Regions from separate parts of the Microbispora sp. CSR-4 genome, predicted to be linked through region 2. Evidence: predicted binding sites of a transcription regulator. Region 2 holds the regulator's gene; each other region holds the start of a gene.
What was found. Region 2 encodes HrcA, which represses chaperone genes, less so after heat shock. Its sites were predicted from a motif close to TTGGCACTCTCNNNNNGAGAGTGCCAA; they were not measured.
Positions count from the first base shown of each region.

Region 1 (7,689 bases), on a different contig from region 2:
CCTGTACGGAGTGTTTCGGCCCCCTTGAGGTGGCGTACGACTTCGGCGAGATCCGTCGGGAGGACATCGAGTCCGGCCCGGCGAACATCTGGCGTTACCGCTCCCTGCTCCCCGTTCCCGCCGGCGTGACGGCCAAGCCCAACCTCCAGCCAGGCTGGACCAAGCTCGTGAAGGCCGACAGGCTGGCGGCCGAGCTGGGCCTGCGGTCGCTGCACGTCAAGGACGACTCCGGCAACCCGACCCACTCCTTCAAGGACCGTGTCGTCGCGATCGCGCTGGAGGCCGCGCGCAACTTCGGCTTCCACACCCTGTCGTGCTCCTCCACCGGCAACCTCGCCGGCGCGGTGGGCGCGGCGGCCGCCCGGGCCGGGCTGGACTCCTGCGTGTTCATCCCCGCCGACCTGGAGCCGGCCAAGGTGACCATGGCCGCGGTGTACGGCGGCCGCCTCGTCGCCATCGACGGCACCTACGACGAGGTCAACCGCTTCTGCTCCGAGCTCATCGGCGACGAGCTGGGTGAGAAGTGGGGCTTCGTCAACGTCAATCTCCGGCCCTACTACGCCGAGGGCTCCAAGACGCTGGCGTACGAGATCGCCGAGCAGCTCGGCTGGCGGCTGCCCGACCAGATCGTCATCCCGGTGGCCTCCGGCTCGCAGCTCACGAAGATCGACAAGGGCTTCCGTGAGCTGATCAAGCTGGGGCTGGTCGAGGAGCGGCCCTACCGGATCTTCGGTGCGCAGGCCGAGGGCTGCTCGCCGGTCTCCCGGGCGTTCAAGGCCGGGCAGGACGTGGTGCAGCCGGTGCGGCCCGACACCATCGCCAAGTCCCTTGCCATCGGCAACCCGGCGGACGGGCCGTACGTGCTCGACATCGCGCGCCGGACGGGCGGCGCGGTGGAGGACGTGACCGACGAGGAGATCGTCGACGCGATCCGCCTGCTGGCCAGGACCGAGGGCGTCTTCGCCGAGACCGCGGGCGGCGTCACGGTCGGCGTGCTGCGCAAGCTGGTCCGCGAGGGCCGCCTCGACCCGGACGCCGAGACCGTGGTGCTGAACACCGGCGACGGGCTCAAGACGCTCGACGCGGTGGCCGAGCACGCCCGTCCCACCGCCGTCATCCGTCCCTCTCTCGACGCGTTCCGTGCGGCATTCGCCAACTGAAAGCGTTTCAAAAGGCCCATCGGCAGTAACGAAAGCGAGCGAACAATGAGCGTTTCCGTGCGGATTCCGACGATTCTCCGGACGTACACCAACGGGGCCGCGGAGGTGAGCGGCGAGGGAGGAACGCTTCGCGAGGTCCTGCAGAAGCTCGACGCGGACTACCCGGGCATCGGCGGGCGCATCCTCGACGAGACGGGTAAGATCCGGCGTTTTGTCAACGTCTACGTCGGAGAAGAGGACGTCCGATTCGCCGAGGGTCTGGACACCGCCACGCCGGACGGAGTGCAGATTTCGGTCATCCCCGCCGTCGCCGGAGGCTGAGCCGCCGCACCGGGGCCGAGCACCTGACATGCGCTTCTGCGGGTGGAGAAGTCATACGGTGCCATGGCAAATGGTGCAGCTCTCAACTATTAAACAGTAAAGTGAATATTCTTCGGTCCCGCTTTGAGCGAACGCCAAGTAGTAGTTTGCGGATTGACTCTGTTGTCCTACGGCTTGACACGGGTATGGTCGATGTCGATCGACAAAACCGGGGGCTTCTTGGGTGTGGTCCCCAGCCCAGCAAGAGGAGTCGGAAGTGGCGCAGGGCACCGTCAAATGGTTTAACGCGGACAAGGGCTACGGCTTCATCGCGGTAGACGGTGGTAAGGACGTGTTCGTCCATTACTCGGCAATCCTGATGGACGGCTACAAGGCCCTCGAGCAGGGTCAGCGGGTTGAGTTCGACATCACGCAGGGTCAGAAGGGCCCGCAGGCGGAAGCCGTACGCGCCGTCTGATCCCGTCATCGACCTACGGAAGGCCCGGTGCGCGACCCCGCGCACCGGGCCTTCCGCCTGCTGTACGCCTTCTTTGCCTTACTCGGCCCCGCGGTTCAGGCCGGTGAGTGTGGTGCTCCGGAGGGAGCCTGGCCCCTTGGTCTCGGCCGGCTCGGCTGGTGAGTCTCGGCAGGTGGCGCGGCGCACCGAAGGGATGCTCCGGACATACCGTACAAGCTGGTCAGCATGGCTTCCGCTTGCACTCTCAGGGGTAGAGTGCTAAATACTTGTTTGGCACTCTGAGGTCGAGAGTGACAACAATCGGGATCGGGGCGATGGGGCCCGCGCAGGGATAGCGGGTCCATGCCGTCGCGGGCGTCGGCTCGGTCCGTGAAGACACCCTGCTACTGGGAGGTCTAGCCTAATGGCAGCCAAGATGATCGCGTTTGACGAGGACGCCCGGCGCGGTCTCGAGCGCGGTATGAACCAGCTCGCCGACGCCGTGAAGGTGACCCTCGGCCCGAAGGGCCGCAACGTCGTGCTGGAGAAGAAGTGGGGCGCCCCCACGATCACCAACGACGGTGTCTCCATCGCCAAGGAGATCGAGCTCGAGGACCCGTGGGAGAAGATCGGCGCCGAGCTCGTCAAGGAAGTCGCCAAGAAGACCGACGACGTCGCCGGTGACGGCACCACGACGGCTACCGTGCTCGCCCAGGCGCTGGTCCGTGAGGGTCTGCGCAACGTCGCCGCGGGTGCGAACCCGATGGCGCTGAAGAAGGGCATCGAGGCCGCCGTCGAGCGCGTCAGCGAGGAGCTGTCGAAGCTCGCCAAGGACGTGGAGACCAAGGAGCAGATCGCCTCCACCGCCTCCATCTCCGCCGCCGACACCGAGATCGGCGCCCTCATCGCCGAGGCGATGGACAAGGTGGGCAAGGAAGGCGTCATCACCGTCGAGGAGAGCAACACCTTCGGCCTGGAGCTGGAGCTCACCGAGGGCATGCGCTTCGACAAGGGCTACGTGTCCGGCTACTTCGTGACCGACCCCGAGCGCATGGAGGCGGTCTTCGAGGACCCGTACATCCTGATCGTCAACTCCAAGGTCTCGGCCAACAAGGACCTGCTGCCGCTGCTCGACAAGGTCGTGCAGTCCGGCAAGCCGCTGGTCATCATCGCCGAGGACGTCGAGGGCGAGGCCCTGGCCACCCTGGTCGTCAACAAGATCCGCGGCCTGTTCAAGTCCGTCGCCGTCAAGGCTCCGGGCTTCGGCGACCGCCGCAAGGCCATGCTGGGCGACATCGCCATCCTCACCGGTGGCCAGGTCATCTCCGAGGAGGTCGGTCTCAAGCTCGAGAACGCCACCCTCGACCTGCTCGGCCGCGCCCGCAAGGTCGTCGTCACCAAGGACGAGACCACGATCGTCGACGGCGCCGGTGACGCCGAGCAGATCGCCGGCCGGGTCAACGAGATCCGCGCCGAGATCGAGCGCACCGACTCCGACTACGACCGCGAGAAGCTCCAGGAGCGCCTCGCCAAGCTGGCCGGCGGCGTCGCCGTCATCAAGGCCGGCGCGGCCACCGAGGTCGAGCTCAAGGAGCGCAAGCACCGCATCGAGGACGCCGTCCGCAACGCGAAGGCCGCGGTCGAGGAGGGCATCGTCCCCGGTGGTGGCGTGGCTCTGCTGCAGGCCGGCGCCAACGCGTTCGACAAGCTCGAGGTCAACGGCGACGAGGCCACCGGTGCCGCGATCGTCCGCAAGGCCCTTGAGGAGCCGCTGAAGCAGATCGCCGTCAACGCCGGCCTCGAGGGCGGCGTCGTGGTGGAGAAGGTCCGCAACCTCCCGGCTGGTGAGGGCCTCAACGCCGCGACCGGCGAGTACGTCAACATGTTCGAGTCCGGCATCATCGACCCGGCCAAGGTCACCCGCTCGGCGCTGCAGAACGCGGCGTCCATCGCGGCGCTGTTCCTGACCACCGAGGCCGTCATCGCCGAGAAGCCCGAGAAGGAGAAGGCCCCCGCCATGCCCGGCGGCGGCGACATGGACTTCTGATCCATCTGCCTGCTTCGTCTCAACGGAAGGGCGGTTCCCCTCGGGGGAACCGCCCTTTCCCGTTGAACGCGTCAGGTGAGGCGTCTGACCCAGCGGGCGCAGTCGGTCTGCATCGTGTATCCCGCCGCAGTCCAGGCGTGATGCGCCAGGGCGTTGTCGTGCAGGACCATCGCGTCGGCGCGGAACGCGCCGAACTTCCTGAACCGCTCCTCGGCGGCCCGGATCAGCAGCGATCCGATGCCCATGCGCCGGTGGGCGGGGTCCACGGCGAGCCGGTAGAGGTGGGCGCGCCAGCCGTCCCATCCGGCGATGAGCGTGCCGACCATGCGGCCGTCGATCTCGGCGACGAGCAGCGCCTCGGGATCGCGCTCGATCAGGGCCACCACCTTGCCCGCGTCGTCGTGCCTGTCGGTGTTCTCCGCGGCCTCAAGCCAGAACCGCAGTACGGCCGGGACGTCGTCGAGCGCTCCATAGCGGACGCGTACGTCGGGAGAGGTCATCGCAGCTCCTCCGGAAGATCGCGGTCGTGCAGGACGGTCAGCGACGTTACCGCCCGGGTGAGGACCACGTAGAGGCGGGCGAGGCCACGCTCCTCCGCCTCCACGATCGCGGCCGGCTCGACGACGATCACGTGGTCGTACTCCAGACCCTTGGCGAGCGTCGCCGGGACCAGCAGCACCCGGTCGTCGCCCGTCGAGTCGGGGCCGAGCACCGTGTGCGGCACCGCCGCGGCCTCCAGAGCCGCCGAGAGCGCGGGAAGGGCCGAGTCCGGGGCGATGACGCCGATGGAGCCCTCCTGCGCGAGAGCCTGCCGTACGGCCCCGGGGAGGGCGGCGGTGACGTCGGCCTCGCGGCGTACGGACAGGGAGCCTGCGCCGGGACGCAGCGAGCGCGGCGGGGCGAGATCCGGCGCCACGGAGGGCAGCAGCCGCGCGGCGAAGTCGAGGACCTCGCGAGGCACACGGAAGCCGAGCGTGAGCTCGGTGACCTCGCCGGACGGCTGGCCGAGGTGGTCGAGCACGGTCTTCCACGAACGCGCCGACCAGGGAGTGGTGCCCTGGGCGAGGTCGCCGAGCACGGTGGCCGAGCCGGTGCGGCAGCGGCGTCCGAGCGCCCGCAACTGCATCGCCGACAGGTCCTGCGCCTCGTCCACCACGAGGTGTCCCCGCGACGGCGTCCGTTCGATGAGGTCGGCCAGCTCGTCCAGCAGCGCCGCGTCGGCGGCCGTCCACTTGGCCGAGCGGTGCGACTTGTACGGCTTGCGCCACAGGATCAGGGCCTGCTCCTCCGGCGAGAGGTCCGACTTCGCCGCCTTGGCGAGGAACTCCGCGTCCGACAGCAGCCGGAACAGCACCTGCTCGGGGGTGAGCTTCGGCCAGACGGCGTCGAGCACGGCCTTGACCGGCTTCGACCGGGCCACGGCGTCCTGGACCCGGTCGTCGGGCGACTCGCCGCGCCGTTCCATCTGGACGAGCACGGCGTGGGCGAGCCGCTGGGCCAGGGTGGCGCGGCCCGGGCCGTACCGGGTCGTGCCGCGCAGCGAGGCGACGATCTCGCGGACCTCGTGATCGGGCACCCGATAGCGGTTGATGCCCTTGGTGAACAGCACCCCGTCGACCGGCTTGGTCACGTGCAGCCACAGCGCCCGCCTGACGACCTCGGCCATGCGGGCGTCGCCCTTCACGGCCGCCACCGCGGGGTCCTCGGGATGGGCGTGGTCGCCCAGGACCCCGGCCACCGTCGTCTGGTCGACCTTCACCTCTCCGAGCGCGGGCAGCACCGAGGAGATGTAGGACAGGAAGGCCCGGTTGGGCCCGACGATCGTCACGCCCGAGCGCGCCAGCTTCTCCCGGTGGGTGAAGAGCAGGTAGGCCGCGCGGTGCAGGCCCACGGCCGTCTTGCCCGTGCCCGGCGCCCCCTGCACGCAGACGGTCACGCCGAGGTCGGCGCGGACGATCTCGTCCTGGTCGGGCTGGATGGTCGCCACGATGTCGCGCATCGGGCCGGTGCGGGGCCGCTCGATCTCCTCGGTCAGCAGCCTGCTCTGCCCGAGCGCCCGGCCGTCGAGCGGCTCGTCCTCGTACGCGGTGAGGTCGCCGCCCTGGTAGCCGAACCGGCGGCGCAGCGCCACCCCCATCGGGTCGGCGGGGCTGGCCTGGTAGAAGGCGCGCGAGACCGGGGCGCGCCAGTCGATCACGAGGGGCCGGCTGCTCTCGTCGTGGACGTGCCTGCGGCCGACGTAGACCGTGCTCGGCAGGTCGTCGCCGGCCGCACGGTCCAACCGGCCGAAGAACAGCGGCGCGTCGGGGTGGTCGGCCAGTGCGGCCACCCGCTGGTCGAGCAGGCCCTGCAGAACCTGCTGCGACACCCAGTCGCCGGCGGCGTCCGCCGACAGCGACTGCGCGTGCTCGCGCATCGCTCGCAGCGCGGCTCGGGAGGCCGCGAGATGGGCGCGCTCGGCTTCGAGCACATCTCCGGGCATGCGAAAACTCCTCTGGGCATGACGAGGTCGGGACTTGTGGAAGCGGGAAACTCAAGAGCTTAGCGATGGACACCGCGATGCCGAAACGGTATTTCTCTCGCGTGTCGCTCTTTCCCGGGACGGGTATCTGTACTCGGGTGACGCGCACCGTGGTTCCTCCGGCGATCCCGGCCGCGGCGAGCCTGCTGCTCGCCGCGCTGTGGGGGTTCGCGGTTTTCGGCGACTGGAGCACGCAGGCCTTCTGCACGACGAGCGTGGGACCGTCGCCGGGCTGTGCGGACCGGATCGCCTCGGTGGTCACGGTGTCCGTGATGGTCGGAGTGGTTGCGGTGTGCGCCACCGGGTTCGCCTGGTTCGCCCGGCGCGAGTCCCTGTACGGCGTCGCCGTGGCGGCCTGGATCGTCGCGCTGGTGGTGTTGTTCGTCGGCGGCCTGACTGTCCAGTGACCGCGCCCCCTTGACCGGCGCGAGAAGCTTTCCGGAGGAGGCGTTGGAGCGCTCCATCGTCGGCCCCCGGGAGAACGACATGCAGTAGTGGGGTGATTTGTCCTGATATGCCGCGTGGGTGAGCCGGGCTCGCCGTTCTGCGTGAGCCGGGCGTATAGACGGGCGGGATGAGGGGCAGCGAGAAACCAGGATCAAGACGAAAAATGCGCATATTGTGTGATTCGCCTTGTCTGCTGGGTATTGCCGCCATCACGACTGCATCATGTGAGGGCAAAGCGCGAGGAGGTGATGTGGTGACCAGCCCCAAGGGCATCTCCTGGACCTAGTGAGCACACGCCACCGGGCTCGGGGAGCGGAGCGGGCTTGGCGAGGACCGGGACCGGGCTCGCCGGTTCGCCGGTCATGCGTTGGACCTGGTCGCGCAGCGCCCGCCCCGCGGCGGTGGTTGCCCCCTCGTCGCCGATCAGCCCGCGCGCGGCGCATCGAGTCGCGCGCGGTGAACAAGGTCGCAGCCGGTGAACAAGGCCGGGCGCGGCGGCCTGCTTCGCGCCACGCCGGCCGGTGCCCGCGAAGCTCTGCCCCGGGCCGCGAAGCCTTGGGCTGGGACCCCGAAAGCCCTACGCCAGGCCGCGAAGCTCTGCTCCGGGCCGCGAAGCTCTGCTCCGGGCCGCGAAGCTTTGCGCCGGGCTGCGAAAGGTGCAGGAACCCCGAGCGCTGTGTCGGCCCGGGATCCGTGCATCGGGGTCTGCGCGAAGCCGTACGTCGCGAACCCGAAGCTCTGTGCCGGGGCCGCGGTC
Region 1 is NZ_VJVX01000012.1:25,048-32,736, forward strand. It holds gene thrC (threonine synthase) at 1-1,160, shown strand, start outside; gene FLV34_RS12060 (MoaD/ThiS family protein) at 1,206-1,481, shown strand; gene FLV34_RS12065 (cold-shock protein) at 1,738-1,938, shown strand; gene groL (chaperonin GroEL) at 2,342-3,964, shown strand; gene FLV34_RS12075 (GNAT family N-acetyltransferase) at 4,036-4,464, opposite strand; gene FLV34_RS12080 (AAA family ATPase) at 4,461-6,446, opposite strand; gene FLV34_RS12085 (hypothetical protein) at 6,512-6,892, shown strand.
Region 1: a site for HrcA is predicted at 2,174-2,200, ahead of groL (chaperonin GroEL). Genes of this name have one in related genera too.

Region 2 (7,689 bases):
GCGGCCCGCAACGTGGCGATCTCCTCGTCGGTGACGCCGCCCTCCGGGCCGACGATCATCACGATGTCGCCCGGCTCCTCCGGCAGGGGCAGGCGGCTCAGCGGCTCGGCGGCCTCCTCGTGCAGGACGACCGCGAGCGCCGCCGACGAGACGAGCGCGCCGACCGCCGCGGTCGTGGCCTGCTCTGTCACCTCGGGCAGATGGAAGCGCCGGGCCTGCTTGGCCGCCTCGCGGGCCGTGCCGCGCCAGCGGGCGAGGGCCTTGGCGGCCCGGTCGCCCTTCCACTGGGTGACGCACCGGGAGGCGGCCCAGGGGACGATCACGTCGACCCCGGCCTCGGTCATCATCTCGACCGCGAGCTCGCCCCGGTCGCCCTTGGGCAGGCCCTGGACGACCACCAGTCTCGGCCGGGGCGGCGGGACCTCATAGCGGCGCAGCACCTCGGCGGTCAGCGAGTCCTTCCCCGCCGCCGTGACCGTGCACTCGGCCACCCGCCCCGCGCCGTCGGTCAGGTCGATCCGCTCCCCCGGCCGCAGGCGGCGTACGGCGGCGGCGTGCCGCCCCTCGGGCCCGTCGAGGACGATCGTGTCCCCCGTCTGGCCGGCCGCGTCCGACAGGAACACGGGAACAGTCATGCGATCAGCTCAGCGGCCGTTGAAGGCGTCCCGCAGGCGGGAGAAGAAGCCCTGCTGGCCCGGGGAGAACTTGCCGGGCGGGCGCTCCTCGCCGCGCAGCTTCGCCAGCTCGCGCAGCAGTTCCTCCTGCTGCGGGTCGAGCTTGCTCGGCGTCTCGACGTTCACGTGGATCAGCAGGTCGCCTCTGCCGGTCTCGTTGAGCCGCTGGACGCCCTTGCCGTACAGGGGGATGACCTGGCCGGCCTGGGTGCCGGGCCGGATGTCGATCTCCTCCGCGCCGTCGAGGGTCTCGATCGTGAGCGAGGTGCCGAGCGCGGCGGCCGTCATCGGGATGGCCACCGTGCAGTGCAGGTCGTCGCCGCGCCGCTCGAAGATCTGGTGCGGCCGCTCGACGATCTCCAGGAACAGGTCGCCGGGAGGCCCGCCGCCGGGGCCGACCTCGCCCTCGCCGGCGAGCTGGATGTGCGTGCCGTCCTCGACGCCGGCCGGGATCCTGACCTTGATCGTGCGCCGGGTCCGCACCCGTCCCTCGCCCGAGCACTCCATGCAGGGGTGCCGGATGACGCTGCCGTACCCGCCGCACTGGGGGCAGGGACGCGAGGTCATGACCTGGCCGAGGAACGAACGGGTCACCTGCGACACCTCGCCGCGCCCGTGACACATGTCGCAGGTGTCGGGGTGCGTGCCGGACGCCGCCCCGGAGCCCTGGCAGACCTCGCAGACCACGGCCGTGTCGACCACGATCTCGCGGGTCGTGCCGAAGGCCGCCTCCGCCAGGTCGAGCTCGACCCTGATGGTGGCGTTGCGGCCCCGGCGGGCACGGGAGCGGGGCCCCCGCGCGGCGCCCGCCGAGCCGAAGAAGGCGTCCATGATGTCGCTGAACGGGAAGCCCGCGCCGAAGCCGCCGGCTCCGGCCCCCGCTCCGCCGCCACCGCCGAACGGGTCGGCGCCCATGTCGTACATGCGGCGCTTGCCCGCGTCGGACAGCACCTCGTACGCCTGGTTGATCTCCTTGAACCGCTCCTGGGTCTCCGGATCGGGGTTGACGTCCGGGTGCAGCTCACGGGCAAGACGGCGGTATGCCTTCTTGATCTCTTCCTGGCTGGCGTCGCGCCGTACGCCAAGGGTCGCGTAGTAGTCGTTGGACACTTATGACCCCGCCAGGATCTGGCCGACGTAACGCGCCACCGCGCGCACCGCACCCATCGTCACCGGATAGTCCATTCGTGTCGGGCCCAGCACTCCGAGCCGGGCCAGTTCTCTGTCGCCCGAACCGTATCCGGCGGCCACGATAGACGTGCCGCGGAGCCCGCTGTAGGGGTTCTCGGATCCGATGCGGACGGTCAGTTCGGAAAGCCCGCCGGTCTCCCCCAGCAGGCGGATGAGGACGACCTGCTCCTCCAGGGCCTCCAGCACGTCCCGCAGGCCGATGCTGAAGTCGGCGGCGGCCAGGTTGGCCGTGCCACCGAAGACGATCTTCTCCTCGTGCCGCTCCACGAGCGTCTCAAGCAGCACGGAGAGGATCGTGGCCGCCACCGGCCTGTCCTCGGGGGGCAGGCGGTCGGGAATGTCGGCCACCGTCTCCGGCACCTGGGACAGGCCGCAGCCGTCCAGGCACGCGTTGAGCACGGCGCGCAGATTCGCGATCCGGTCGTCGGCGATGGCCTCGGGCAGATCGACCACACGCTGCTCGACCCGCCCGGTGTTCGTGATCAGCACCAGCATGACCCGGCGCTCCGCGAGCGGGACGATCTCCACATGGCGGACCGACGACCTGGTGAGCGAGGGATACTGCACCACCGCGACCTGACGGGTGAGCTGCGCGAGCAGCCGCACCGTACGCATGACGATCTCGTCGAGGTCCACGGCCCCGGCGAGGAAGGTCTCGATGGCCCTGCGCTCGGCACCCGACAGCGGCTTGATCTGGGACAGCCGGTCGACGAACAGCCGGTATCCCTTGTCCGTCGGCACCCTTCCGGCACTGGTGTGCGGCTGGGTGATGTAGCCCTGCTCCTCCAGCGCCGCCATGTCGTTGCGGATCGTCGCCGGAGAGACGCCGAGGTTGTGCCTGTCCGCCAGGGCCTTGGACCCCACCGGCTCGTTGGTGGACACGTAGTCCTCGACGATGGCCCGCAGGACGGCGAGCTTGCGGTCGTCGAGCAATGTGTCACCTCCCTGTGCCTGGAAACACCGACTCTGGCACTCTGTGTTCCCGAGTGCCAAGTGTACGGCTACCACCCCACCTGGTGCGATAACGCGCAGGGGGGCACGGACAAGCGGGCTGCGAATCGACCGCAAGCCGCATGGCCGACTCTTCACCCTATGCACGAGCACCAGAGACCCGCGCCGGCCGAGGCGACCACGCGGGTTCCCCGCCCATGATGCCCCCGGCACGGCCCGGCGCGCCCCTGTGGCTGCCGCACCCGTTTCCCCCGCCGTACGCCGCTCCCCGGCCGATCCGGCCCCGCGCTGCTGTGGGTCCCTGGGTGCTCTTCGCCGTCCTGCCGGTCGTGCCGGCTTCCTGGCCGCGCCGATCGTGACGATCGTCGTACTCGCGCGCCGCTCCGCGGCCCGCCGCCGCAGGGCGTGATTTGCTAGCGTTCCCCGCATGTACGGGCGGGACGTGCTTTCCGGAGACTGGCGGCGGCCACGGCGGGGGCAGATCCCCGAGGTCCCGGCAGAGCCCGACCTCGTGGTGGAGGACGCCGAGGGCCGCTTCTGCGGCGCCGTGGTGGCCTGCGACAAGGAGGCCGTGACGCTGGAGGACCGGTTCGGCCGCAGGCGGGGGTTCCCGCTGACGCCCGCCGGGTTCCTCCTCGAAGGCAAACCGGTGACGCTGGTGCGGCCCCAGGCCGGCCCCAAGGGCCCGCTGCGGAGCGCCTCCGGGTCGATCGCGGTCGAGGGCCTGCGCGCGCAGGTCGCCAAGGGGAGCCGCATCTACGTCGAGGGCGTCCACGACGCCTCGCTGGTGGAGAAGATCTGGGGACACGACCTGCGGGTGGAGGGGGTCGTCGTCGAGTTCCTCGAAGGGGTGGACGACCTCCCTGCCATCGTCGAGGAGTTCGGCCCCGAGCCGGGCAGGCGGCTCGGCGTGCTCGTCGACCACCTGGTGCCCGGCTCGAAGGAGAGCCGCATCGCCGCCCGGGTGTCCGGGGACGACGTGCTCGTCGTCGGGCATCCGTTCGTGGACATCTGGCAGGCGGTCAAGCCCCGGGCGCTCGGCATCCCCGCCTGGCCGGACGTGCCGCGCGGCGTGCCCTGGAAGGAGGGCGTGATCGCCGCCCTCGGCTGGCGGATGGACCCCCAGGAGGCGTGGCGGCACATCCTGAGCCGGGTCACGACCTACGCCGACCTGGAGCCCGAGCTCCTCGGCCGTGTGGAAGAACTGATCGACTTCGTCACCGCCCCCGTTTAAGGGGTGAGATCCCGGATCTAAGGGGTGAGGTCCCGGATCTAAGGGGTGAGGTCCCGGACCACCGCGTCGGCGAGCAGCCTGCCGCGCAGCGTGAGCACGGCCTGGCCCGCCTTGAACGCCTCCACCTCCAGCAGTCCGTCCGCCAGTGCCCGCGCGCACGCCGTACGCGCCTGGGGGGCGAGGTCGGCCAGCGGGAGACCCGAGGCGAGGCGCAGCTCCAGCATGACCCTTTCGACGGCCCTGTCCTCCGCCGACAGCACCTCGCGGGCGTGCGCGGGCGAGGTCCCGGCCGCCAGCCGGGCGGCGTACGCCGCCGGATGCTTGACGTTCCACCAGCGGGTGCCGCCGACGTGGCTGTGCGCCCCCGGCCCGGCCCCCCACCAGTCGCCGCCGGTCCAGTAGAGCAGGTTGTGGCGGCAGCGCGCCTCGTCTCCCGCCGCCCAGTTGGAGATCTCGTACCAGCTCAGGCCCGCGGCCGTCAGCATCTCCTCGGCGATCAGGTAGCGGTCGGCCGCCACGTCGTCGTCCGGCATCGGCAGCTCGCCGCGCCGGATGCGTGCGGCGAGCCGGGTGCCGTCCTCGACGATCAGGGAGTACGCCGAGACGTGGTCGGGCCCGGCGGCCAGCGCGGCCTCCAGGGAGGCCCTCCAGTCGTCGTCGCTCTCCCCCGGCGTGCCGTAGATGAGGTCGAGGTTGACGTGCTCGAACCCGGCGTCGCGGGCCTCTCGTACGGCCTCGGCGGGCCGGCCGGGGGTGTGCCGCCGGTCGAGGACGGCGAGGACGTGCTCGCCCGCGCTCTGCATGCCGAAGCTCATCCGGGTGAACCCGCCCGCCCGCAGCTCCTTCAGGTAGGCCGGGTCGACGGACTCGGGGTTGGCCTCGGTCGTCACCTCGGCGCCGGGCCGCAGGCCGAACTCCTCGCCGATGGCGTCCAGGATCCGTACGAGGTCGGCGGCGGGCAGCAGGGTCGGCGTGCCGCCGCCGAAGAAGACGGTCTCAACGGGCGGCGCGGCGTCTCCCAGCACGCGCCGGGCCAGCCGTATCTCCTCGACCGCGGTGGCGGCGTAGTCGCGCTGTGATGCGCCGGGCCCCAGCTCGGACGCCGTGTAGGTGTTGAAGTCGCAGTAGCCGCAGCGCGTCGCGCAGAACGGGACGTGGACGTAGAAGCCGAACGGACGGGAGCCGAGCCCGTCGAGGGCCTCGGACGGCAGCTCGCCGCTCGGGGGGACGGGATCGCCGTCGGGAAGCACGGAAGGCACGCTCTCCAGTCTGCCGCCACTCGCCCCCTGCCCTCGACGCCCGGTCTGGTATCACTGCCGGTTTTTCGCTCTCGCCCGAATATCGCACGATATGCGATGCCGGAATATCTCTTATGAGCATTCGCCCGGCCGAGATTTCCGGGTCCGTTCGCCGCGCGCCAGGAGATTCTCTCGACCCCCCGGGGAAGTGTTCCGATCTTTCCTACGGAAAATCAAGCCTGCGCCAGGGGCTTTTACCGGCCACCAGAGGGGGGATCAACCTCGCCGAGTGCGTCGATCTTTCACTGACGACGCCGTTTCCGGTCTCGCGTACGGCCTGAACCGCAAGGCGCGCGAAGATCGCGGCAAATAGCAACAGATGCGGGTTGTCGGGGGTAGTCATGCATGAAAACGACGAGGCGAGCGAGCTGACGCGGCGCCGGTTCATCCAGTTCTCCAGTATGGCGGGCGCCACCATACTCACAGGCGCGAGCATTCTCGCCGGCGCCGGGCACGCGCTCTCCGCGCCTTCGCCGACATGCGGCCCAGACCCCGACGAAAATGATTGCGGCAATCCCCACAGTAAGGAGCCCCTCTGGACAAAAAGTCAGGACTGCTTCAAAAAAGGCACCTGCCTGCAGAACCACCCAGACTTCGTGGTGATGAAGGGCAACCCGAGCAAGAAGAAGTACGTCAACTACCTCCTCATCCCCACCAAGCGGATCAACGGCATCGAGTGTCCGTGGATCTGCTGCAGCACCGCACCGAATTATTGGAGCGCCGCCGACTACTGCGCCACCCAGCAGCCCACCGAGGTTCCCGCCCCGGTGGGATTGGGGATCAATTCGAGGCCGGCGAGACAGCTCGACCAGTTGCACATCCACATGGCGCGGGCGCGCCCGGAGTCCTATAACGACCTCGTCGCCCAGGACAAGCTGGCCGCCAGAACCGTAGAGAATTGGGCGGACACGCGCGTGTCGATCACCGGCTACAGCGAGCAGCACCACACGAACATCCAACACACCTACCGCGTGCTCATCTGGGGGGGATTCACCCACGACAATCTCTTCGCCATGCTCAGGAGCATGCTGGTCCACACGCCGCACGGAGGGACCATCGCCAAGGCTCAGGCGATCATGTACCTCCAGACGCTGATCGTGATACCTCGGCCCTTCGGCGGCTACTACATCGTCAACAGCGAGAGGAGCCTGGAGAAACCGGGGACGTCCAAGGCGGATGGAAGCGACACCTGCGACCCCCTGCTTCTCATGCATCCGTGACCCCGTCACCGTTCGCATGGCAGCGCCCGAACTAAGTGCGTACGACGCCGTGGTCGCGCGCGAGGCGCCGTCGCACGCGTGGCAGCACGGTCGCGCGTGTGGGCGGCATGATCGCGTGCGTGGCGCCGGCCCGCCGCACTCGGGCGCTGCCATTGACGCCCCGATCACCTCGGTCTACGATCGCGGCAATTTACAGGAAACTTTCCTATAAAAAGCGCTCGGGAGGCCGGCGTGCTCATGAGAAGGACTCTCGCCGCGGCGGTCGCCGCCACCCTGGCGGCCGGATTAGCGCCGTCAGCGGCCCAGGCCACCACCGGCGGCGGAGACCGCTACAAGCGGGTGGCCTACTTCATCCAGTGGGGCATCTACGGGCGCAACTACCACGTCAAGGATGTGGAGACGAGCGGCGCCGCCGGGAAGCTGACCCACATCAACTACGCCTTCGGGTTCGTCGGCCCTGAGGGCACCTGCTACTCCGCCGACCCCTGGGCCGACTGGCAGCGCCCCGTGCCCGCCGACCAAAGCGTCGACGGCGTCGCCGACTCCGACGACCAGCCTCTCAAGGGCAACCTCGGCCAGCTCAAGAAGCTCAAGGCCCGCCACCCCGGCCTCAAGGTCCTCATCTCCCTCGGCGGCTGGACCGGCTCCGCCCACTTCTCCGACGCCGTCCTCACCCCCGAATCCCGCGCCAAGCTCGCGGCCTCCTGTGTCGACCTGTGGCTCAAGGGCAACCTCCCCGGCCTGCCCGCAGGCGTCGCCGCCGGCGTCTTCGACGGCATCGACCTCGACTGGGAATGGCCAGGCTCCGCCGGAAACGACGGCAACGTCATCCGCCCCGAAGACAAGCAGAACTTCACCCTGTTCCTGGCCGAACTCCGCCGCCAGATGAAGGCCCACGACCGGCACGACCAACTGACCGCCTTCCTCCCCGCCGCCGCCACCAAAATCGACGCCGGCTTCGAGGTGCGGAAGGTCTTCGACCAGCTCGACTTCGCCACCGTCCAGGGCTACGACCTGCACGGCCCCTGGGAGAACCGCACCGGCCACCAGGCCAACCTCTTCACCGACCGCCGCGACCCCAACGACGTCAAATACAGCGTCGACCAGACCGTACGCGACTA
Region 2 is NZ_VJVX01000020.1:17,780-25,468, forward strand. It holds gene FLV34_RS16725 (16S rRNA (uracil(1498)-N(3))-methyltransferase) at 1-635, opposite strand, end outside; gene dnaJ (molecular chaperone DnaJ) at 645-1,784, opposite strand; gene hrcA (heat-inducible transcriptional repressor HrcA) at 1,785-2,798, opposite strand; gene FLV34_RS16740 (DUF3097 domain-containing protein) at 3,244-4,050, shown strand; gene hemW (radical SAM family heme chaperone HemW) at 4,089-5,309, opposite strand; gene FLV34_RS16750 (CDP-diacylglycerol diphosphatase) at 5,690-6,568, shown strand; gene FLV34_RS16755 (glycoside hydrolase family 18 protein) at 6,806-7,689, shown strand, end outside.

Region 3 (7,689 bases), on a different contig from region 2:
CCGGTGGGTCGAGGCCCGCGAGGCGGCGGGCGAGACGGTGCCCGTGGCCGACGTCGCCGCGTCGTTCCAGGAGGCGGTCGTGGACGTGCTCACCCGCAAGGCGCTGCAGGCGTGCGCCCGCTACGACGTGAAGGACCTGCTGATCGGGGGCGGCGTGGCCGCCAACTCCCGGCTGCGTGCCATGGCCCAGGAGCGCTGCGACGCGGCCGGGGTGCGCCTGCGGGTGCCACGGCCCGGCCTGTGCACCGACAACGGCGCGATGGTGGCGGCGCTCGGCGCGAACCTTGTGGCGGCGGGCGTCCGGCCCTCCACCCTGGACATCCCGGCGGACTCCTCGCTCCCGATCACCGTCGTCAACGTCTGACCGCCGCCCTCGCCTCCGCCGTCTGTACGGTCACAGGGCCGGTGGGAGCGATCCTCGGCAGGCGTGGCCGGTCGCCGATCGGGTGTGCTCGTGGGCGGTCATGACCGCAGGCGGGCCTAGGTTCGGCCTGGCCGAGGGGCGGTGGGCGGTTCAGCGTGGCCGTGGGCGGTTCTCGGTTCAGCGTGGCCGTGGGCGGTTCTCGGTCGGCGGGGTTCAGTCGGTGTGGCCGCGGGCGGGGCGGAGGAGGACCTCGGCGAGCGCCAGCATGGTCTCCTCCAGCGCGGCGAGCCGCCGGGCGACGTCGCCCCGTGCCGGTTCCATGGCGCGGGTGACCGCGTCCGAGACGGTCTCGGCGATCTGTTCGCGGTCGGGCCTGCTGCGCACCGCGTCCGCGAGGGGCACGACGGCTCCCGCGGCCAGGGTGAGGTCGGCGTTCATGCCCGCGATGGTGGTGCTCATCTCGTCCACGCCGGCGGCGACGTCCCCGACGCCCGCGCCCAGCGCGGTCACCCTGGCGTCCATGCCCTCGACGGCGTGACCGAGACCGGCCACGGTGCCGCGCAGCTCCCCGATGCCGAGATCGGCGGGCAGGTTGCCGACGCGTTCACCGACCGCCTCGACTCCGCTCTCCACCGCGTCGATCCGGCCGCCGACCGAGTCGAGCCGTTCGACCACGACGGCTTCGAGCCGTTCGGTGCGCTCGGTGAGCGCGGCGAGGGTCTTGTCGATCCGGGTGAACCGCCCGGCGGCGGCCTCCATGCTGCCCTGGAACTTGCCGAGCCGGCGCGAGACGTCCGCCATCCGCTCGGCGAGGCTCTGGGTCCGGCCGCCGACCTCGTCCACGTGGTCGCGGAGCAGTTCCATGTGCTGCGCCAGCCCCTCCGCCCACGCGGGCGGCCGGACCGTCATGTCGTCAAGCCGCTGGGTGATCGCCTCAAGCGCGACGCCGAGACCGCCCAGCTCACGCTCGCGCACCTCGCGCAGGAGCCACTCCATGCCTTCCAGCCGCTGGCGGATCTCGTCGAGCACGGCGCCCTGCGTCCTCTGCTCGTAGACGTGGTCCTGGGCCGCCCGGGCGAGCAGCTCACGCATCCGGTCGGAGATGGCGGTCTGGCTGCCCGCCTGGAGGAGGTTGTGGCTGGAATGCTCCACCGAGAATGCTCCTTCACTCGCCGAAACGTCGGTTCGGCCCGTCTCGCGCAGATGAACGAACAGGCGGCACGCCCGACCGCCAACTTTAGGCCCTGACCCGCGGCCATCAGGCGTGGAATGAGAAAGGCGGTAATTGCCGGTGAATTGTCGCGGTATTACCCGTCCGTGCTGGTAGCGGGCTCGCAGAGCAGGGCGAACGGCCTTTCTTCGATGCGGGTTAGCACGATCACGCAGGAATTGTCGCCGGAAAGCCGAAGATCCTTGCGCAGCCGTTCGACATCGACGGCGGACCCGCGCTTCTTGATGGTGACCACGCCGACGCGCCGCTCGCGCAGCGCCGCTCTCAGCCGCTTGAGCGAGAACGGCATGACGTCGGTCACCTCGTAGCAGGGCGCCCATTCCGTCCGTACGAGCCGGTCGCTCGTGATGTAGGCGATCCGGGGATCGAGCAGACGGCCTGACACGAGGGCCGCGACCTCGGCGACCAGGTGGGCCCGCACCGCGGCGCCGTCGGGCTCGTAGAGATAGCGGCCCACCGGCCCGGTCTCCGCCTCGGCGCCGGACGCCGTGAGCGTGGCCCCGGACGGCAGCAGGGTGGCGCGGCGCCCGCCCGGCCCCATGCCGGTCCAGATCGCCGCCTCCTTCACCTCGCCGCGGTAGGACACCCACTCGGCCTCGGCGCCCTCCGGGATGAACTCGTACGGGATGCCGGGGGCCACCTTCAGACAGGCCGCCGGGGCGCGGGCCACCAGGTCGAGCACGACCGGCCACGTGGGGGAGTAGGCCATCGGGTCGAAGGTCCGTCCCCTGGCCCCCCTTCTGGCGGGATCGGCGAACAGCAGGTCGTATCCGCCGGGGTCGGCCAGCGCGGCGTCGCCCGTGCGGACGTCGACCAGGGCGGACAGGCCGAGCGCCGCCGCGTTGGCCCGGGCGATCTCCACGGTCAGCGGGTCGAGGTCCACGGCGTGCACCGGGCAGCCCGCCCTCGCCAGCGCGAGCAGGTCGCCGCCGATCCCGGAGCAGACGTCCAGCACGGAGGGGCCGCCCTCCGGCCCTCCGCCGGCCCGGATGTCGCCGGCCCGGATTCCGGAGGCCCGGATCCTGGCAGCGCGGTGTGCGGCGACCTCGGGACGGGTGGCCTGCTCCAGCCCGTGAGGGGTGAAGTACATGACGGCGGCGTCGGGGCCGAACTTCGCCTCGGCCCGCCGCCGCAGCGACGCCTGGGTGAGCGCCGCCGCCGTCAGGTCGGCCGGGTGGCTTCGGCGCATCGCGCTCGCGGCGGCCACGGGATCGGCGCCGTCGGCGAGTATCTTCACGGCCTCGTCGAGGGCCCCGCGCCCGGCGGGTGTGAGCAGCGTGCGGAAGGCGTCCAGGTCCACGCTCGCGACGCTACCGTTTGCCGGACCCGCACGTCGGCCGGAGGCTCCGCCCTGTGGACAACCCGGAGCCGACGACGGCTCCGGGGCCGGTCGGCGGGAGCCGGTGTCGCCGAGCCGCGCACGTCGGCGGAGGCTTCGTCGTGTGGACGATCGCGGCGGCGGCGACCGCGGAGGCGGTGACCGCAGGCTCGGGGCCGGTCAGCGGGAGCCGGTGTCGCCGAGCGAGGCGAGCAGCTTGCAGAGCAGCCCCGACAGCCGCTCCCGATCCTCGCCGGTGAGGCCGGACAGCATCCGCTCCTCGTTGGCCACGTGACCCTCCAGCAGGGTGTCGACCACCGTACGGCCCTCGCCGGTGAGGGTGATCAGGACCATGCGGCGGTTGGACGGCGCGACCTCGCGATGCACCAGGCCCCGGGCGACGAGGCGGTCCACCCGGTTGGTGAGCGCGGCGGAACTGACCATGGCGGCCGTGGCGAGATCGCTCATGCAGAGCCGGTGATCGGGGTTGGCACGGCGGAGCGTCGCGAGCACGTCGAACTCCCATGGTTCGATGTCGTGCCCGGCGAAATACTCCTTGATGCCCTTCTCCAGCAGGCGGGACGCGCGGGAGATCCGCCCGGCCACTCCCATCGCCGAGCAGTCGACGTCAGGGCGCACCCGGGCCCACTGGCCGAGGATCTGGTCGACGGCGTCGTTGTGGGGAGCGGGGTCGCCGGCGGCGAGGGTGTCGTTCCCGGGGGTCTCGTTCGTGAGGGTGTCGTTCATAGCGCGCGCGGTCTGGGTTCTCCTCGCCGCTCCTCCTCCACCACCCATGGTAACGGACATTTCGACGTTGAAATATCGATGGGATCCACGCTACCTTTTGCATCGAACAGTCAAACATCAAAATGTTAGAGGTGGAAAAATGAAGGTCCTGGTGCTGGGCGCGACCGGCTACATCGGTTCGGTGCTGACGGAGCGGCTCGCCGAGCGCGGCCACGAGGCGGTCGCGCTCGTACGGCCGAAGGCCCGCGACACCGCCGTTCCTGGCGAGGTGCGCCATGGCGACCTGTACGAACCCGAGACCCTCAAGAGCGCGGTGACGCCGGACATCGACGTCGTCGTGCACTCCGCCAACCCCACCGGTGACGAGCAGGTGGACGTCGCGGCGATCGAGGCGCTGGCCGGAGGGGGCGCGCGGCTCGTCTACATCAGCGGCGTCTGGGTGCTCGGCGCCACCACCGAGGCGGCGGGCGAGGACGCGCCGGTGAACCCCATCACCCCCTCCCGCTATCGCCCGCGGGTGGAACGGCTCGTGCTCGACGCGGGCGGCGTCGTCGTGAGGCCCGGCATCGTGTACGGCCGGGGCGTCGGCATCCCCACCCTGCTCACCGCCCCCGGGCAGGAGGACGGCCGCTATGTCCACGCGGGCGGCCCGGCGCCCACCTGGGCGACCGTGCACGTCGACGACCTGGCGGACCTGCTCGTGCTCGCGATCGAGAAGGCGGCGCCGGGGAGCCTTTTCCACGCCGTCGCCGAGGAGGCGGTGAGCGTCGCCGACGTGGCGGCGGCCGCGGGCCGTACGGGGAAGGCCGTGCCGTGGCCGATCGACGAGGCGGGTGAGGTGCTCGGGCGTCCCTTCGCCGAGGGGCTGGCCCTGAGCCAGGTGGTGAGCGGCGACCTGGCCAGGAAGGTCCTCGGCTGGAGGCCGAGCCGCCCCGGCCTCCTGGACGACGTCCGCTCCGGGTCGTACGCCTCGCGCGCCTGACCGTCCCCGCGGCCCGCGCCCTGTCCCCGCGTCCCGCGCCCTGTCCCCGCGCCCCGCGCCCCGCGCCCTGTCCCCGCGACCTGGCCCGCCGCCTGTCGCCGCGACTCCCCGCGACCTGTCCGCGCAACGTGGCCCCGCCGCCTGTGCCGGCAACCCGGCCCGCCGTCGCGCCTCCCGCGGCCTGTCCCTGCTGAGAGGCGCCGGTCCGCCGGAAGCGGGCGGCGGTGACGCCGGCGCGGCGGACGGGGCATAACCTCGGGAGCGTCGCCACCGGATGCGTCTGACCTGCGATGCCGGTTCGTGTTGACTGTCACGCGCCACTTGCATACTGTTTCGTGTTGGCACTCTGCCATTGAGAGTGCCAACAGCGACGAGACAGGTCTGACACCCGCGACGGCAGGCCGCTGGTCGCCTCTTCAGCTCATTCATCGCAATCTGAAGGGGAGGTCCGATCGTGACGACCGCCACCAAGGTTCCCGTTAAGCCGCTTGGCGACCGCATCGTGGTCCAGCCGCTTGAGGCCGAGCAGACCACCGCCTCCGGCCTGGTCATCCCGGACACCGCCAAGGAGAAGCCGCAGGAGGGCCGTGTCCTCGCTGTGGGCCCGGGCAACTGGGACGAGGACGGCGAGAAGCGCATCCCGCTCGACGTCAAGGAGGGCGACGTCGTCCTCTACAGCAAGTACGGCGGCACCGAGGTCAAGTACGGCGGCGAGGAGTACCTGGTGCTCTCGGCCCGCGACGTGCTCGCCATCATCGAGAAGTAGGCCGCGCCGGCTTGTGGAGCCCCGGGACCTTGCGCCCGGGGCTCCGCGCGCTCACAAGGAGACCTGAATGCCGAAGATCCTGGAGTTCGAAGAGGACGCGCGGCGCGCTCTCGAGCGTGGTGTGAACGCTCTCGCCGACGCCGTCAAGGTGACGCTCGGCCCCCGCGGCCGCAATGTCGTCATCGACAAGAAGTTCGGTGCGCCGACGATCACGAACGACGGTGTGACCATCGCTCGCGAGGTCGAGCTGGACAAGCCGTACGAGAACCTGGGCGCCCAGCTCGCCAAGGAAGTCGCCACCAAGACCAACGACATCGCGGGCGACGGCACCACCACCGCGACCGTCCTGGCCCAGGCCATGGTCCGCGAGGGCCTGCGCAACGTGGCCGCCGGCGCGCAGCCGCTCGGGCTCAAGCGCGGCATCGACAAGGCCGCCCAGGCGGTCAGCGAGCGCCTGCTCAGCAGCGCCCGCCACGTCGAGGACAAGAAGGAGATCGCCAACGTCGCGACGATCTCCGCGCAGGACGCGAAGATCGGCGGCCTGATCGCCGAGGCGTTCGACAAGGTGGGCAAGGACGGTGTCATCACCGTCGAGGAGTCCAACGCGATGGGCCTGGAGCTGGAGTTCACCGAGGGCCTCCAGTTCGACAAGGGCTACCTGTCGCACTACATGGTGACCGACTCCGAGCGCATGGAGGCGGTCCTCGAGGACCCGTACATCCTCATCACCCAGGGCAAGATCTCCTCCATCGCGGACTTCCTGCCGCTGCTGGAGAAGGTCGCCCAGACCAAGCGCCAGCTGCTGGTCATCGCCGAGGACGTCGAGGGCGAGGCCCTGGCCGTCCTGGTGACCAACAAGATCCGCGGCACCTTCACGTCCGTCGCCGTCAAGGCCCCGGGCTTCGGCGACCGCCGCAAGGCCATGCTGCAGGACATCGCGATCCTCACCGGCGGCCAGGTCGTCAGCGAGGAGGTCGGCCTCAAGCTGGAGCACGTCGGCCTCGAGGTGCTCGGCACGGCCCGCCGCGTCGTGGTCAACAAGGACACCACGACGATCGTGGACGGCGCCGGCGACGCCCAGGCGATCGAGGACCGCATCCGCGAGATCAAGGTCGCGATCGAGCAGTCCGACTCCGACTGGGACCGCGAGAAGCTCCAGGAGCGTCTCGCGAAGCTGGCCGGCGGCGTGTGCGTGCTGCGCGTCGGCGCCGCCACCGAGGTGGAGCTGAAGGAGAAGAAGCACCGCCTCGAGGACGCGATCTCCGCGACCCGCGCCGCGATCGAGGAGGGCATCGTCTCCGGCGGTGGCTCCGCGCTCGTGCACGTGTCCAAGGAGCTCGACGACCTGGGCCTGACCGGCGACGAGGCCACCGGTGTCTCGATCGTCCGCAAGGCGCTGATCGAGCCCGCCCGCTGGATCGCCGAGAACGCGGGCCTGGAGGGTTACGTCGTCACCACCAAGATCGCCGAGTTGAACGCGGGTGAGGGCCTCAACGCCGCCACCGGCGAGTACGGCGACCTGGTGGGCCAGGGCGTCATCGACCCCGTCAAGGTGACCCGTTCGGCCGTGCAGAACGCCGCGTCCATCGCCGGCATGCTGCTCACGACCGAGGCCCTCGTCGTGGACAAGCCCGAGGAGGAGGCTCCGGCCGCCAACGGCGGCCACGGCCACGGCCACGGTCACGGCCACTGATCCCGCGCCTTCCGCGCCTCGCGCCCCGCGCCCGCCCGCAAGGGCGGACCGCGGGGCGCGCTGCTTTTCCGCCCCGTGCCCCCCGTGCCCGCCCCGTGCCCGCCCCCTGCCCGCCGTGTCGCGGGACGGGCCGCCGGGGACGAAGCCGCCTCGCGGGCAATGCGAACGACGCACGCTTCTTTTTCCCTGTCAAGTCGTCCGGCGTATATCCCGCGTTTTGGGCTTTCTGGTTGGAATGTTCCAACGGACGAGTGATCACATGATTACGGCGTGTTATCGACGCGTCAATGTGACCAATCCGTAGCCATTAACCATGACGACATGAACGATCGCGGCGGGCATCATGCCTAACGTGACCGAGGGATGCGTCGCCGACGCCGTAACTGGGGTAAGGCTTGCGACGAGATCGGATGAGCCCGACCTCAGGGAACTGACCAGCCTTGCCGTACAGGGAGATCGCACCGCGATCGAATCACTGCTGGGACATTTACGCCCGATGGTGGTTCGCTACTGCAGAGCCCGACTGGGCAGGGTGTCCGGTCAATACCACATCGCCGACGACGTGGCCCAGGAGGTGTGCATCGCGGT
Region 3 is NZ_VJVX01000024.1:56,664-64,352, forward strand. It holds gene tsaD (tRNA (adenosine(37)-N6)-threonylcarbamoyltransferase complex transferase subunit TsaD) at 1-364, shown strand, start outside; gene FLV34_RS19090 (hypothetical protein) at 578-1,516, opposite strand; gene FLV34_RS19095 (class I SAM-dependent methyltransferase) at 1,672-2,895, opposite strand; gene FLV34_RS19100 (MarR family winged helix-turn-helix transcriptional regulator) at 3,094-3,660, opposite strand; gene FLV34_RS19105 (NAD-dependent epimerase/dehydratase family protein) at 3,800-4,642, shown strand; gene groES (co-chaperone GroES) at 5,094-5,408, shown strand; gene groL (chaperonin GroEL) at 5,476-7,101, shown strand; gene FLV34_RS19125 (sigma-70 family RNA polymerase sigma factor) at 7,445-7,689, shown strand, end outside.
Region 3: a site for HrcA is predicted at 4,981-5,007, ahead of groES (co-chaperone GroES). Genes of this name have one in related genera too.

Region 4 (7,689 bases), on a different contig from region 2:
GAAGGCGTACAAGTCGATCGAGGACGCGAACCGGGCACTGGTGGCGCGGCAGAAGAAGTTCGGCACCGTCGAGAAGGCGCTGGCGGCCAAGTTGGAGAGTCTCCAGCAGGCCACGGCGGAGCTCAACAAGATGCGCAAGCCGCTGTCGGACCTCGCCTCGTCGATGTATCAGGACCCCTCGCTCGACGGGCTCAGCCCGTTCTTCAGGGCGGGGAACGGCACGGAGACGCTCCGGAGGATCGCCGACCTCGACCACATCGTCGCCGGACGGAACAACGTGCTCGGCGACGCGGTGAAGCTCTTGGAACGGCAGCAGCGGCTCGCAGAGGAGGCGCAGGAGCTCCGGGCGGCCAGCCTCCTGCAGGAGGCGCAGCTGAGCGCGCAGGTCGCCGCGTTGCGCAAACGCTCCAGCTCGCTGGTGCGGTCGCTGACCAAGGCGCTGATCAAACTCGGTGTGAAGATCAGCAGCAAGGGGGCGGGCGGCTGCGACCCGACCAGGATCGGCCAGGCGGAGCAGTACCCGAACGGCCTGCTGCCCCAGACCATCCTGTGCCCCCTGCCGCAGGCCGGGGAGGAACTGCGGGCGGACGCGGCGATCGCCTTCGCCGATCTCAACATCGCTTACAAGAAGCGCTTCGGCACCTCGATGTGCATCTCGGACAGCTATCGCAGTCTGAGCGAGCAGCAGTCCATCTACTATCGGCGGCCCGGTTTCGCCGCCACTCCGGGCAAGAGCAACCACGGGCTGGGGCTCGCGGTCGACTTGTGCGGCGGGGTGCAGAACTTCCGGTCTGTCCAGTTCAACTGGCTGGAGGCCAACAGCAAGCGGTATGGCTGGATACACCCCGACTGGTCGTATCACAGCCCCTTCGAGCCCTGGCACTGGGAGTACGATCCCCAACTTGGCGCGAAACTCTGACGATCGCCCTCGGCCGAGCAACCTCGGCGCCGGGCGTTACGCCGGGTCCGAGGAGACGTTTTGGCAGGTCACGCGTGACCAGCGGGCCTGACGGCAGGCCGGGGGCGGCGACGACGGACGCCCCCTGCACGCCGCAGGTGACCACCGCCTGATCGGCCCCGCTGCCGTTCTGACAAGACCCGGGCGCGTTCCGCCGCCCGGGCAAAGCCCCTCCACAGCCTGGGCACAGTCCGTCAGTGCGGGTGGATGGTCATCGACAGCCTGCCCTGTGCCTGGGCTTGGGCGAGCTGGGCCGCCTGCGCCGGGGTCGTGGCCAGCACCAGCAGCGCGCCGCCGTCCGTACGGCCGGGTGGCCGGGCGATCACCCGCACCTCCCGGGCGACGGTCCGGGCCTGGAAAGGCCCGTCCTCGAAGGCCGCCAGGACGTCGATCACGTCTCCCGGCGACAGCAGGCGGGCGGCGTCGGGATCGGCCATCCTGACCGGCGTCGCGACCAGACCCGGTTCGATGGCTGGCGTTCCCGCTCGCGCAGCCGACGCATCGGCTTGCGGGTCCGGCGCCCCTGGTGCCGCGGCCGGGCCGCCGCCGGCTGAGCCGACGTCCGCCGAATCACTGTCGGCCGGGCCGCCACTGGCTGAACCACCGTCGGCCGGGTCGCCGCCGGCCGAGCCACCGCCGGCTTGGCCGCCGTACGCCTGCCCGGCCAGGGTCTGGCGGAACAGGCCCGAGCCGAGCAGCCGGGCGTCGGTGAGGAGCTCGCCTCGACGCAATGGACCGGCGAGCACGCGGCCCGAGACCGGGGTGCCCGGCGCGTACGCCCCGGCGGGCACCGCATCGGGCGGGAGCCGTACGACCACGACGTCGGCGGCTGCCAGACGGCCTCCGGGGAGATCGCGGGCGGCGGCGAGGACCTCCACCCCGTCAGGGGTGCGGACGGCCAGCAGCACGCAGGCCACCGCCAGACCGGCGAGGACGGCGGCGATCGGACGGCGACGGCGCGTCCTCAGCCGCTTCAGATCACGCATGACCATCTCGGTTTCGCCTCTCGCCTCCTTGCGAGCCTCCTTGCAAGCCTCCTCGCGAGGGCCGGTTGCATCGTGGACGCTTCACGCCGATGGCCCCCATGGACCGCCTGTCCGGGCGATGCCCCGGCGGCGGTGGCGCGCCGCCGGTTCCGCCGCCGGTTCCGCCGCCGATCGCGCGGCCGGACAGGGCCGTACGGCATGGCACGCATCGGCGTCAGGGGAGCTCGATCGGCAGCTTGATCCCGTCGAGGGCGTTGCCGCAGGGGCAGATGCGCTCCTCCGGAAGGGCCTCGACGACCTGCGCGACAAGCGTGCGCATCCGCTCCACGTTGGCGGCGAAGAAGGCCAGCACTTCCTCGTGGGTGACCCCCTCACCGGCCTCCACACCGGCGTCGTGGTCGGTCACGAGGGCGAGGGTCGTGTAGCAGAGGGCGAGTTCGCGGGCGAGCACGGCCTCGGGGTGCCCGGTCATGCCGATGATCGACCAGCCCGCCCCCGCGAACCACTTCGACTCGGCCCGGGTGGAGAACCGGGGCCCCTGGACCACGACCAGAGTGCCGCCGTCGACCGTGTCCCAGCCCGTCTCGCGGGCAGTGGCCACGGCGGCCGCCCGGCCGGAGGGGCAGTAGGGGTCGGAGAACGACACGTGGACCGCCCCGCCCGCGTCGTAGTAGGTCTGCTCGCGGCCCTGCGTGCGGTCCACGAGCTGGTCGGGGATCACGAGGGCGCCCGGGCCGATCTCCGGGCGCAGGGACCCGACCGCGCTGGGCGCGAGCACCTGGCGTACGCCGAGGGAGCGAAGGGCCCACATGTTCGCCCGATAAGGGATGCGGTGGGGAGGGAAGGTGTGGCCGCGGCCGTGCCGGGGGACGAACGCGACGGTTCGGTCGCCGATGCGGCCCACGGTGATCGTGTCACTCGGCGGGCCGTACGGCGTCGTGATGTCGATCTCTTCGGCGCCCTCAAGCAGGGAGTAGAACCCCGAGCCGCCGATGACCCCGATGTCTGCGCGATTGACCATGGGCCGACACTAGCGAACGGCGCCGCACGTCCGGCGCGTGCCGTCGGCCCCTGTGGATAACCTCAGGCGGCGGCGGTCGAACCGGACGACGACGTGCTCGACGAGGAGGACGAAGACGAGCTCGTGGAGGTCGCGGGCTCCTTCTTGCCGGAGTCGCCGGACGACTTCGAGGACGACGTCGTCGTGGTGGCCGTGGTCGTGGACGAGCTCGAAGAACGGCTGTCGGTCCGATAGAACCCGGAGCCCTTGAACACGATGCCAACCGCGGAGAAGACCTTGCGCAGCTTGCCCTGGCAGGCTGGGCACTCCGTGAGCGGGTCGTCAGAGAACTTCTGGACGGCCTCCAGCTGCTCACCGCAAGCGGTACAGGCGTACTGGTAGGTAGGCACTCGCTCCTCCTGAGACTGGCACTCGACCGGGTCGATTGCTAATGGTAAGCAGTCAACAAGCCCAAACGCCACTCCAGCCCGGTTTATTGCCCCGCGCCGTCCCATTCGCGCGCGCCAGGATCCCTCGCCAAGATCCCCACCGAGAACCCGCCGGGCTCCCGCCGAGATCCCAGCGGGTTCCCGCCGAGCCTCGCCCGCGATCCACGAGCGGTCCGCCCGCGATCCGTCCGCGATCCGTCCGCAGCCCGAACCGAGCCCTGAACCGCCGCCCAAACCGCCGCAGCCCGGACCGCCGCAGCCCGGACCGCCGCAGTGCAAACCGCGGCCCGGACCGCGTCACAAACCACCGCCCGGACCGCCGCAGCGCAAACTCAGCCCGGACCGCCACGCGAAAGCAGCCCCTACGACGGTCAGCCGCCGCGTTCGCCGTACCAGCCGGCCAGCTTGCCGCGGCGGCTGACGGCGCGCAGGCGGCGTTCGACCGTCTCCCGCTGGGCGGCCGTGGTGACCACGAGGAGCTGGTCGCCCGCCAGCAGCCGCGTCGTCGGCGTGGGCACGAACGACTGCCCGTTCCGTACGACGAGGGTGACCATGGCGTTCGCGGGCAGCCGGAGCTCGAAGATCTCCACACCGTGCATGAGCGAGCCGGGCGGGATGCGGACCTGCAGCAGCTCGGCGTTCAGCTCTTCCAGTGGCGCGGCCTCCACGTCGAGGTCGCGGGCCTCGCCCTCCGCCGCCAGGCCGAGCAGCCTGGCGAGGTACGGCAGCGTGGGCCCCTGGAGGATCGTGAACACGATGACGATGATGAACACGTCGTTGAACAGGCCCTTCGCCCCCGGCAGCCCGGCGGCCCAGGGGATCGCGGCCAGCACGATGGGCACCGCACCGCGCAGCCCGGCCCACGACAGGAACACCTGCTCGCGCCACGACAGCGCACCGAGGCGCAGGAGCCGGGCGATCGCCGCGGACACCACCACGGACGCCGGCCGGGCGACCAGGACCAGCAGCAGGCCCGACACCACGGCTGGGACGAGCACGCCCGGCAGTTCGCCCGGGTCCGCGAGCATGCCGAGCATGACGAACAGCCCGATCTGGGCGAGCCAGGCGGCGCCCTCCGCGAAGCCGCGCGTGGCGGCGCGGTGGGGGAGCCTGGCGTTGCCCAGGACCAGCGTGGTCAGGTAGACCGCGAGGAACCCGCTGCCGTGCAGCAGGGTCGCCCCGCTGTAGGTGATGAACGCCAGCGCCAGCACCGCGATCGGGTAGAGGCCGGAGGCGGGCAGCGCGACCCGGCGCAGCGCGTACACCCCCGCCGGGCCCACGGCGAGACCGACGGCCGCGCCGATGACGAGCTCGACGGTGGTGTCCAGCAGGATGTGCGGCAGCGAGAGCTCGAACGACGAGCCCGCGCTCAGCATGATCACGAGGATGACGGTCGGGGCGTCGTTGAAGCCCGACTCGGCCTCCAGGATCCCGGCGAGCCGGGGCGGCAGCGGCAGCCGTCTCAGCACGGAGAACACGGCCGCCGCGTCGGTCGACGCCAGGAACGCGCCCAGCAGCAGCGCCATGCGCCATTCCATGCCGAGCAGGACGGCGACGCCCGCCGCGAGCACGACGACGCTGACCGCGATTCCGACCGTGGCGAGCACGAGCGCCGTCGGGACGGCGTCGCGTACGTGTTTCCAGTTGGTGGTGAGACCACCCTCGGCGAGGATCACGGCGAGCGCGACCAGGCCGAGTTGCTGGGCCATCTGGGCGTTGTCGAAGTTGATGCCGATGGGGCCGCCCTCGCCGAGCAGCAGCCCGAGGCCGAGATAGAGGAGCAGCGAGGGAAGGCCGGTGCGATGCGCGATCCGTACGGACGCGATGGCCGCGATGACGACGACGGCGGACAGGAGCAGCCAGACGTTCAGACCGATCCGCTCCCTTCGCCGTCTCTTATGTCAATCTTGTCATATCTGTACCAAGCGGGCGATTCCGCTGGGAAGAGCAGCAAAGCGGACGCGCTGGTCATGCGGCTCGGCGGGAACCCCCTCCAGCAACTCGCCCTCGTGCAGGAGCGCCACCGTTGGCACATTCGGCCCGACGCGGGCGAGCGCCCGGTCGTAGAACCCGCCGCCGCGGCCGAGCCGTACGCCGGTCACCCGGTCGACGGCGAGGGCCGGCGCGATCACCAGCGCGGCGGTGCGGATCGCGTCGACGCCGCGCCGGACGTCCACCGGCTCCATGATTCCGTACGGACCGGGGACCAGGGAGTCGGGCCCGTCGTACACCGCCCAGTCGAGGTCGCCGTCCGGGCGCTGCACCGGCAGCATCACCGTGGCGCCGTGCTTCCACAGGGCCAGGATCAGTCCCTGCGTGGCCGGCTCGGTGCCCGTCGACCAGTAGCAGGCCACCAGGCCCGCCATCTGCACCCACGGCTGGTCGAGGAGTAACTCCCTGATGGCCGCCGACGACTCGCGCAACGTCCCGGGATCGAGCTCCGAGCGGCCGCGCAATATACGCCGACGCAGGTTCATCTTGTCCAAAGACTGCTCCGTTAGTGTCTACTCATGGCTGACTTCGATCCCGTGACCAAAGCCGTCGTGCCCGCCGCGGGTCTCGGCACCCGCTTCCTTCCCGCCACGAAGGCGACCCCCAAGGAGATGCTGCCCATCGTCGACAAGCCGGCCATCCAATACGTGGTGGAGGAGGCCGTCTCCGCCGGACTGCTGGACGTCCTCATGGTGACCGGCCGCAACAAGCGTTCGATCGAGGACCACTTCGACGTAGCGTACGAGCTTGAGGACGCTCTTCGCGCGAAGGGCGACGAAGAGCGGCTCAACCAGGTCAAGGAGCCCGTCGACCTCGCCACCATGCACTACGTGCGGCAGGGCGAGCCGAAGGGTCTCGGCCACGCCGTCCTGTGCGCCAAGCAGCACGTCGGCCACGAGCCGTTCGCCTGTCTGCTCGGCGACGACATCATCGACCCCCGCGACCCGCTGCTCAAGCGCATGATCGAGGCGCGCGCGACCTACGGCGGCAGCGTCATCGCGCTGATGGAGGTGCCGCGCGAGCAGATCTCCCTGTACGGCGCCGCCGCCATCGAACCGACCGACGAGGACGACGTCGTCCGCGTCACGGACCTCGTGGAGAAGCCCCCGGCCGACGAGGCGCCCTCCAACTGGGCCGTCATCGGCCGTTATGTGATCGACCCCGCCGTGTTCGACGTGCTGGAGCGCACCCCGCCGGGACGCGGCGGCGAGATCCAGCTCACCGACGCCCTGCGCACCCTTGCATCGATGGGCCCGGAGGAGGGCGGTCCGGTGCACGGCGTGTTGTTCCGCGGCCGTCGTTACGACACCGGCAACAAGCTGGAGTATCTGCAGACCGTGGTGCAGTTCGCCGCGAACCGGGACGACCTCGCCCCCGAGTTCCTGCCGTGGCTGCGGGAGTTCCTGGACAAGTCCGGACAGTGAGCCGATGAAACCCGTCGACCGCCATCTCGCCGACATCCTCGCGGTGGTGCGACCGCTCGCACCGCTGGAGGTCGAGATCGAGGCCGCCCTCGGCGCCGTGCTGGCCGAGGACGTCGCCTCGCCCGTCCCGCTGCCGCCGTTCGACAACTCGGCCATGGACGGCTATGCCGTACGGGCCGAGGACGTGGCCGCCGCGCCCGTCACGCTGCCCGTGATCGGGGACGTCGCGGCGGGGGGCGGCGGGCTGAACGCCCTCGGCCCCGGCCTGGTCACCCGCATCATGACCGGGGCGCCCGTGCCCACCGGCGCCGACGCCGTCGTTCCGGTGGAGTGGACCGACGGCGGCACCGCCCGCGTACGGATCGACAGGCCGGCCCCGCCTGGCAACGCGATCAGGCGGGCGGGCGAGGACGTGCGGGCGGGCGACGTGGTGCTCCGCGAGGGCGTCAGGATCGGGCCCGCCCAGATCGGCATACTCGCCGGGGTGGGCCGCCGCCGGGTGCTGGTGCGGCCCCGGCCGAGGGTGGTCGTGCTGTCCACGGGTGCCGAGCTCAGCGAGCCCGGCACCCCGCTGGGCGCGGGCCGCATCTGGGAGTCCAACAGCTTCATGCTCGCCGCCGCCGTACGCGAGGCGGGGGCGCAGGGGTTCCGGGCCGGTTCGGTGACCGACGACCCCAAGGAGTTCATGGACACGCTGGACGCCCAGCTCGTGCGGGCCGACGCCGTGATCACCAGCGGCGGCGTCTCCATGGGGGCGTACGAGCCGGTCAAGGAGGCCCTGTCGCCGCTGGGCACGGTGACCTTCGAGAAGGTCGCCATGCAGCCGGGCATGCCGCAGGGCTTCGGCGTCGTGGGGCCCGACCGCGTGCCGATCTTCACG
Region 4 is NZ_VJVX01000075.1:1,764-9,452, forward strand. It holds gene FLV34_RS35535 (M15 family metallopeptidase) at 1-919, shown strand, start outside; gene FLV34_RS42930 (SAF domain-containing protein) at 1,153-1,944, opposite strand; gene FLV34_RS35545 (S-methyl-5'-thioadenosine phosphorylase) at 2,159-2,965, opposite strand; gene FLV34_RS35550 (FmdB family zinc ribbon protein) at 3,028-3,354, opposite strand; gene FLV34_RS35555 (potassium/proton antiporter) at 3,765-5,270, opposite strand; gene FLV34_RS35560 (5-formyltetrahydrofolate cyclo-ligase) at 5,304-5,870, opposite strand; gene galU (UTP--glucose-1-phosphate uridylyltransferase GalU) at 5,904-6,809, shown strand; gene glp (gephyrin-like molybdotransferase Glp) at 6,814-7,689, shown strand, end outside.
Region 4: a site for HrcA is predicted at 3,370-3,396, ahead of FLV34_RS35550 (FmdB family zinc ribbon protein). Genes of this name have one in related genera too.